Regions from separate parts of the Pantoea sp. X-Soil-OKNW-556 genome, predicted to be linked through region 1. Evidence: predicted binding sites of a transcription regulator. Region 1 holds the regulator's gene; each other region holds the start of a gene.
The links. Region 1 encodes CRP, which controls carbon source genes, mostly activating them, when cyclic AMP is high. Its sites were predicted from a motif close to ATGTGANNNNNNTCACAT; they were not measured.
Positions count from the first base shown of each region.

Region 2: a site for CRP is predicted at 1,142-1,159, ahead of epd (erythrose-4-phosphate dehydrogenase). Genes of this name have one in related genera too.
Region 3: a site for CRP is predicted at 927-944, ahead of rbsD (D-ribose pyranase). Genes of this name have one in related genera too.
Region 4: a site for CRP is predicted at 778-795, ahead of AC6I8T_RS27325 (PTS sugar transporter subunit IIB). Genes of this name have one in related genera too.

Region 1 covers NZ_AP035990.1:4,096,753-4,098,957, reverse strand. Annotated here, with positions in the region: gene AC6I8T_RS19150 (YccS/YhfK family putative transporter) at 1-999, opposite strand, end outside; gene crp (cAMP-activated global transcriptional regulator CRP) at 1,058-1,690, opposite strand; gene AC6I8T_RS19140 (OsmC family protein) at 1,993-2,205, shown strand, end outside.
Region 2 covers NZ_AP035990.1:3,649,882-3,652,086, reverse strand. Annotated here, with positions in the region: gene tkt (transketolase) at 1-972, shown strand, start outside; gene epd (erythrose-4-phosphate dehydrogenase) at 1,345-2,205, shown strand, end outside.
Region 3 covers NZ_AP035990.1:4,423,632-4,425,836, reverse strand. Annotated here, with positions in the region: gene AC6I8T_RS20650 (carbohydrate-binding protein) at 1-753, opposite strand, end outside; gene rbsD (D-ribose pyranase) at 1,025-1,444, shown strand; gene rbsA (ribose ABC transporter ATP-binding protein RbsA) at 1,452-2,205, shown strand, end outside.
Region 4 covers NZ_AP035994.1:184,404-186,608, reverse strand. Annotated here, with positions in the region: gene AC6I8T_RS27330 (LacI family DNA-binding transcriptional regulator) at 1-545, opposite strand, end outside; gene AC6I8T_RS27325 (PTS sugar transporter subunit IIB) at 880-1,197, shown strand; gene AC6I8T_RS27320 (PTS sugar transporter subunit IIC) at 1,208-2,205, shown strand, end outside.

The DNA.
Region 1 (2,205 bases):
CGGTTTCTGGGTGCGCAGCACGCGCGCAATGCGGCTGAAGTGATACAGGCAGAAATTCCCCACCGGATTGTCCGGGTGCTGGCGGGCAATTTTTTCCAGCGCACCCAGCTGCTTATCCATTTGAAACCGTTCCGGCAGTTGGTGATACAAAATGGCATCGGCCAGCAAGCGCAGACGGGCGGAGATGGTCTTGGCATTCCAGCGAATCACCGCTTCAGCATGGCTCTGCTCCACCAGCTTTTGCACTTCTTCCGGCTGATGCAGGCTGACGGAGATATGTTCCTGCAAATCGAGTGCCACCTGAAAGGCACGCGTCAGGCGTTTATGGCTGTTATCGCGGCTGGCCGACAGCATATGCATTTGCTGGTAGCAGGTGGTGATCAGATCTACCGCTTTTTGCTGGCGTGCCAGCAACGGCGGCAGCGCTTTCTCCGGGTCGGTCAGCTGCGTCAACAGGGTATATTTGGCATCGCAATAATCCGCCAGCTCACGGTACAGCAGGCTCAGCGACTCGCGCATCGGCTGCTCTTTCCACAGCCAAAACCAGAACCAGTTGAACAACCCATACCACAAGGTCCCGCCGATATAGAGCAGCGGAGGCACCCAGATCGGCATACGTCCCACCAGGCTCAGGGTAAAGATGGAGGCAATCAGCGTGGCGGGTAACAAGCGGCCATGCAACGGGCTGATCTCACCCGTCACGCCCACTAATAGTGGCAGCACCAGCAGAATCAGCGGCAGGGGGACGTGATAATCCGTCAGCCACTGGATCAGAAAGCTGCCGGTCGCAAACAGGGAACCGCCAATAATCAGGCGTTTAAAAAAGCGTTTATGGGGCGTATCAAGACCGGCGATGTTGCAACAGGCGGGCACTAAGGAGAACAGCAAGCCTTTTTGCAGGTCGCCAAACAGCCAGCCGAGGGCCACGGGCAGGCACAGCACCAGCGTTTGCCGCAGGGCATAGTTCACTTCGGGATGATAGATGATTCGACGCCACATCAGCTCATCGCAGACAAAAACGGCGTGATGCTGCCATCACGCCGTGGGTGAGAAGAAATTAGCGGGTGCCGTAAACGACGATGGTTTTACCATGTGCGGAGATCAGGTTTTGATCTTCCAGCATTTTCAGAATACGGCCAACTGTCTCGCGTGAGCATCCGACGATCTGACCAATTTCCTGACGGGTGATTTTGATCTGCATCCCGTCCGGGTGGGTCATGGCATCGGGCTGTTTGGCCAGATTGAGCAGCGTCTGCGCAATGCGACCGGTCACATCAAGGAAGGCAAGGTTGCCCACTTTTTCTGATGTCACCTGTAGGCGACGCGCCATCTGCGCCGAAAGACGCATTAAAATATCCGGGTTTACCTGAATCAGCTGACGGAATTTTTTGTAGGAAATTTCAGCCACTTCGCAGGCAGTTTTGGCTCGTACCCAGGCACTACGTTCCTGACCTTCTTCAAACAGGCCAAGCTCGCCGATGAAATCCCCCTGATTGAGGTAGGAGAGAATCATCTCTTTGCCTTCTTCATCCTTGATCAGCACCGCAACGGCACCTTTCACGATGTAGTAGAGCGTTTCCGCTTTCTCACCCTGATGAATCAGGGTGCTTTTGGATGGATATTTGTGAATATGGCAATGGGACAGGAACCATTCGAGTGTAGGGTCTGTTTGCGGTTTGCCGAGAACCATTCGCTATTATCCTCTGTTGTAATCGTGCCCAAAACACAGGGGGCAGTTTTCCCTGTCAGGCGGTGAAATCGTAGAGCGCTTCCTGTTAAGGAAAATTATTCGGGTGGACTCTTAAGCCAGGCTTCTGATTCTTCCCGCCTTCGTCTATTGCGACGAAAATATTTTCAGCTCTGTTTGTAGCACAGCTTTTGCTAGCTGTCTTCTGTTGTCTCGCTTCAGCAAAAGGGCGATTAGTCTGGATTGCTGTTTCTCAGGTGAAAGCGTACTCTGGCGGCAAATCAGCCTATTCAGGAGAAAGAATAATGCAGGCACGGGTTAAATGGGTGGAAGGGCTTACCTTTCTCGGAGAATCCTCATCAGGTCACCAGATATTAATGGATGGCAATTCGGGCGACAAAGCACCGAGCCCGATGGAGATGGTGCTGATGGCGGCAGGCGGTTGCAGCGCGATTGACGTCGTGTCGATCCTGCAAAAAGGGCGCAATGATGTGAAGGATTGTGAGGTCAAACTGACC
Region 2 (2,205 bases), 450 kb from region 1:
TCGCAGAAATTTGTTGAGCAGTTGCAGGCCAATCCGGCGAAAATCGCCAGCCGTAAAGCGTCGCAGAATGCCATCGAAGCCTTCGGCAAAATCCTGCCGGAATACCTCGGCGGTTCAGCTGACCTGGCACCGAGCAACCTGACCATGTGGTCCGGTTCTAAACCGATCAACGAAGATGCGGCCGGTAACTACATCCACTACGGCGTGCGCGAATTCGGTATGACCGCGATTGCCAACGGTATCGCCCTGCACGGCGGTTTCCTGCCGTACACCGCCACCTTCCTGATGTTTGTGGAATACGCGCGTAACGCGGCACGTATGGCGGCGCTGATGAAGATCCGTCAAATCATGGTCTACACCCACGACTCCATCGGTCTGGGCGAAGACGGCCCGACGCACCAGCCGGTTGAGCAGATGGCGAGCCTGCGCACCACCCCGAACATGAGCCTGTGGCGTCCGTGTGACCAGGTGGAATCTGCGGTGGCGTGGAAATACGCCATTGAGCGTAAAGATGGCCCGAGCGCGCTGATCTTCTCCCGCCAGAACCTGGCGCAGCAGGATCGTAGCGCTGAGCAGCTGGCAAATGTGGCACGCGGTGGTTATGTGCTGAAGGACTGTGCCGGTCAGCCGGAACTGATCCTGATCGCCACCGGTTCAGAAGTGGAACTGGCGGTCGGTGCTTACGACCAGCTGACCACCGAAGGCCGTAAAGTGCGCGTAGTTTCCATGCCGTCCACCGATGCGTTCGACAAACAGGATGCGGCTTACCGTGAATCTGTCCTGCCGAAAGCAGTGGCTGCGCGTGTGGCTATCGAAGCGGGTATCGCCGATTACTGGTTCAAGTACACCGGCCTGAACGGTGCAATCGTCGGTATGACCCGCTTTGGTGAATCAGCCCCGGCAGAGAAACTGTTCGAAGAGTTTGGTTTCACCGTTGCCAATGTGGTCGCAACCGCGAAATCGATTCTGTAATGCTTTTGGGCGGCCCGATGGCCGCCCGTTTGGATTTCCGTAGCGGCGCGATTTATCGCGCGGGGTTTTCCGACATCGCGCACGGAATTGCGCGATAAATCGCGCCGCTACGAATTCGGGCAAGCATTACCTCATTATTCCTCCAGTAATAATCTTAAATTGGCTTATTTTGTGACGCAGATCCAATAATCAGCAGCGCAGTTGATCACAATCATTCCTGTTATTCCTTCCTTGCTTTATCCTAGCTGAACCGTTTCAGTTGTGGCGTGAAACCCGCTGACAACCACAGGCAGTCGACAAGAATTCCCTGTACAAAAGGGTGTGAAACGCTCAGGCTATCGGCACGTTTTTTCAGGTGTGGTTGAAGGAAAGATGACCGTTCGCATAGCTATAAATGGTTTTGGTCGTATCGGGCGTAATGTGCTGCGTGCGTTGTATGAAACAGGCCGCAGAGCGGAAATCACCGTGGTGGCGATTAACGAACTGGCGGAAGCCGCCGGTATGGCGCATCTGCTGAAGTACGATACCAGCCACGGACGTTTTGCCTTTGACGTGCGCCAGGAACGCGACCAGCTGTTTGTCGGTGACGATACTATCCGTATCCTGCATCAGGCCGATATCGCCACCCTGCCGTGGCAGGAGCTGAATGTCGATATCGTGCTGGATTGTACCGGTGTTTACGGCAGCCGTGCGGATGGCGAAGCCCATTTGCAGGCGGGCGCGAAGAAGGTGTTGTTCTCGCATCCGGGCGGTAACGATCTGGATGCCACCGTAGTGTTCGGCGTGAACGAACAGGCTCTTAAACAAACTGACCGCATTGTCTCCAACGCATCCTGCACCACCAACTGCATTATTCCGGTGATAAAGTTGTTGGATGACGCCTTTGGCATTGAGTCAGGCACCGTGACCACCATCCACTCGGCGATGCATGATCAACAGGTGATCGACGCTTATCACAGCGATCTCCGCCGTACCCGTGCAGCCAGCCAATCGATCATTCCGGTGGATACGCGGCTGGCGGCGGGTATAACGCGCATTTTTCCGAAATTTAACGATCGCTTCGAAGCTATCGCGGTGCGTGTGCCAACCATCAATGTTACGGCCATTGATTTGAGCGTTTCGGTACGCCAGGCGGTGAAGGCATGTGAGGTCAATGCCTTGCTGCAAAACGCATCAGAAGGGGCATTTCGTGGTATAGTTGACTATACGGAATTACCGTTAGTCTCAGTAGAT
Region 3 (2,205 bases), 330 kb from region 1:
TAATTCCAGCCAGACGGAATGTTCTCCTGGCGTATTCCCCTGCGTCCAGTACGCCGCTTTCCAGGCTTTTCCCTGCCAGCTGACTTTATCTTTGCGGGAATAAGACATTGATTTGTTCCATTCCCGCAGTTGCTCCGGATCTGCAAACTTCCAGCCTGCGCCATTAGCGGGTGTAGATTGTGTCCATTTTGTCGCGATGTACTTAATCCCGGCGAAGGTGACCTTATCTCCCGCCATATAAGTGTTTTCTTCACCCCAGTCGGGAAATTCAGTGGGTTTAGCCAGATTTTCCTCAACGGATGAATACAACGGGGAAATGGCGGTCATGGTGACTTGCCGGGTATCGGTGTTGCCATTTTTGTCCGTTACGCTGACTTCATAAACTGCAATGCCGGTATGGTTTGCCGGGACCAGCGCTGTTGCTTTCGCCTGATTAACCTCGGTTCTCCATCCTCCCCCCGGTTTTTCCTGCAACCAGAAGACACCCTTTCCTTCTGCTACTCGCCAACGGAAAGAGACAGCATTCTGACTTGCAGAAGCATCCAGTTCATACAGGACGGATTCTTCTGCTGAACTTGTAACACTAAAATCGGCAGAAGCGATGGCGACAGGGCCTGTTGTGGCGTAATTGGGTGTTATGTCCCCCTCATTGGCATAAGCGGCGGCCACCAGTGAAACGGTAATCAGGCTGGTGAGTGCTTTTAATTTAAAATCCATTAGCTTCGATCCTTCGATTCCTGTGTTGTTATCCATGACAAATACACATTTCGTTACCTCTGAAAAAACTTAACATAAGGATGAGAAGGGAATTTCTTCTGACTGCGTGGGGTATTTCTCTTCTTCATTGTGAAAATTCTTATGCTGTTGTCAGCGGAGGTTGATTTATTCCTCGCCTAACTCAAATATTTTCTGGCACAAGCGAAACGTTTCGATGGTGATCACATTTCCGTGATGCCGCCATTGAGTTGCTATGCATTTTTTATACACTCCGGTCAGCGAAACGTTTCGCTGTGGAGTGGAAGAAATGAAAAAAGGTCGCTTGTTAAACGCTGAAATCTCTCATGTGATTGCCCGTCTGGGACACACGGATACGCTGACGATTGCCGATGCGGGTTTACCCATTCCTGTGGGGCCGCAACGTATTGATCTGGCGCTGACGCCGGGTACGCCCGAGTTTTTACAGGTTGTTGAGGTGGTCACTCAGGAGATGCAGGTTGAGAGCGCCCTGATGGCGGAAGAGATCAAGCAGTTCAACCCGCAGCTCCATAGCGCACTGCTCGCCGTGCTCGATGCCTTGCAACGACACCAGGGAAATACCATCGCTATTCGTTACACCAGTCATGAACAGTTCAAACAACAGACTCAGCGTAGTCAGGCGGTCATTCGCAGCGGAGAGTGCTCTCCGTATGCGAATGTCATCCTGAGCGCGGGCGTTACCTTCTGAGGCCGCTATGCAACCGTTATTGCAACTCAAAGGGATTGAAAAGTCATTTCCCGGTGTGAAAGCGCTGAAAGGGGCTTCACTGGCCGTCTGGCCTGGTCGGGTGATGGCGCTGGTGGGAGAAAATGGTGCCGGTAAATCCACCATGATGAAAGTGCTGACCGGTATTTACAGCATGGATGCCGGATCGCTGCATTGGCTGGGTAAAGAAACCACGTTCTCCGGGCCAAAAGCGTCTCAGGAAGCGGGCATTGGCATCATTCATCAGGAACTTAACCTGATCCCGCAATTGACGGTGGCGGAGAACATCTTCCTTGGCCGCGAATTTGTGAACCGTTTTGGCCGCATTGAGTGGAAAAAGATGTATGCCGAGGCGGATGCGCTGTTAGCGCGTCTGAACCTGCGTTTTAACAGCCATAAGCTGGTGGGTGATTTGTCGATTGGCGACCAGCAGATGGTGGAGATCGCTAAGGTTCTCAGCTTTCAGTCGCGCGTCATCATCATGGACGAGCCGACGGATGCGCTGACCGATACCGAAACCCTGTCATTGTTCCGCGTGATCAATGAGTTGAAAGCGCAGGGTTGCGGCATTGTCTACATTTCCCACCGCATGAAAGAGATCTTTGAGATTTGCGATGACGTCACGGTGTTCCGTGACGGTCAGTTTATTGCCGAACGTCCAGTCAGCGAGCTGAGTGAAGAGAGCCTGATTGAGATGATGGTCGGACGCAAGCTGGAAGAACAATACCCGCATCTTGACCAGG
Region 4 (2,205 bases), on a different replicon from region 1:
CCTGCGTTACCGGCCTCGGGATAGATCAAAGCAATCTGGCGCTTACCCTGGCTGATCAGATAGTTACAGGCGGTCTCAGCGGCAAAACCGTGGTCAAACTGGATGCTGTTGGGCCAGTCAGTTTCGGCACAATCGACCAGAATCACATTGTCATCCTGGATATCGAGCGGGAAGCGCGCGCCAATGATCAGCACGTCATCGCACAGGCCACAGCTCAGTTCATCGAGCGCATGTAACACATCGGCTTTGTTGTTGGCGAAGCGTAACAGGAGATGTTTCTGGTGCTGGCTGAGTTGTTTTTCCAGCGCATACAGGTAGCCGGTAGTTTGGTTGATGTTTTCCTGGGCGCAGATGACGCCAATACAACCGGTAGACTGACTGAAGAGTGACTGAGCAATAACGTTAGGTCGATACTTGAGTTCGTCAACCGCTTTGAGCACTGCCTGACGGCTGGCTTCCTTCACTCCGCGCGAACCACTCAACACCCGAGAAACTGTGGCTTTTGACACCCCAGCTAAGCGCGATACATCGTTGATCGTAGACATCTTTCTCCCCGGAAACCCTGAGCAAACTTTAGCCAGCAGAAGTATAACGACTTCCCTTATTCTTGGAAACCGGTTTTCCATTTTTGCGCAAAATCACCATCCCGTAGCGGCACGATTTATCGCGCGGTTTTTTAACTATGCCAAAATGACGCGCGATAAATCGCGCCGTTATGGGTTGAAATAATGATGTTTTGTGATGCGAATCTAATAAAAAAAGCGCCGATTCATCAGAAATTGATGCGGGTCACACTTCGTTCAACCTTTCATGGAAACCGGTTTCCGTATGATATCCAATCGTAACCACATTGAGGCATAGCTTTAAGGATGGATGACGATGATCAGGATTATGTTGTGTTGTTCGGCGGGGATGTCCACCAGCATGCTGGTACGCAAAATGAAAGAAGTGGCGCAGGAACGCGGTCTGGCCGTTGAAATTGATGCGTATGGCGTGACCGAATTTGACGAGCAGTTTGCGCGTTATCAGGTGGTGCTGCTGGGACCTCAGGTGAAATACATGCTGAAAACGCTGGCCGACAAAGCGGCAAGCGCCGGGATCCCTGTCCAGCCAATCGAGATGATGGACTACGGTATGCAGCGCGGCGACAAAGTGCTGGATTTCGCGCTTTCGCTTATTGAGGCGGCTCACGAATAAAGGTGATGGTATGAGTTCGTTATATCAGTCGATGATTGGCGTTATCGAAAAAGCGATCACGCCGCTGGCCGGACGTCTCGGGCAACAGAAATACATCATAGCGATCCGCGACGGCTTTACTGCCGCGCTGCCGTTTATGATTATCGGTTCTTTCATGCTGGTATTTATCTTCCCGCCATTCTCGGCCACCACCACCAACGGCTTTGCCCGTGCCTGGCTGGATTTTTCCGCGACTTACCGTGAGCAACTGATGTTGCCGTTTTACCTCAGCATGGGGGTCATGACCTTTTTTATCTCGGTGGGGATTGGCGCAAGCCTCGGGCGGCAGTTCTCGCTCGATCCGGTCATGTCGGGGTTGCTGGCCTTTATGGCGTTTCTGCTGGTGGCCGCACCTTACTCCAACGGTACTATCTCCACAGCCTATTTATCCGGGCAGGGGATATTTACCGCGTTGATCACCGCGATTTATTCGACGCGGGTTTACGCCTGGCTGAAGCACAACAACATCACCATCCGCTTACCCAAAGAAGTCCCAACCGGTGTGGCTCGTTCTTTTGAAATCCTGATCCCGGTGGTGGTGATCATTGGCACGCTGCACCCGCTCAATCTGTTTATCCAGGCGCAGACCGGGATGATTATTCCCGAAGCGATTATGCATCTGCTTGAGCCGCTGGTGTCGGCGTCTGACTCGCTGCCAGCGATCTTGTTGTCGGTGCTGCTTTGTCAGTTGTTCTGGTTTGCCGGTATTCACGGAGCCTTGATCGTCACCGGGATTATGAACCCATTCTGGATGGCTAACCTCTCCGCTAACCAGGCGGCGCTGGCGGCGGGCACCGCGTTGCCGCACATCTACCTTCAGGGATTCTGGGATCATTACCTGTTGATCGGGGGTGTGGGTTCCACCTTACCGCTGGCTTTCCTGCTGTTGCGCAGCCGCACCACCCATCTGCGCACCATTGGCAAAATGGGTATCGTGCCGAGCTTCTTCAACATCAATGAACCGATAAT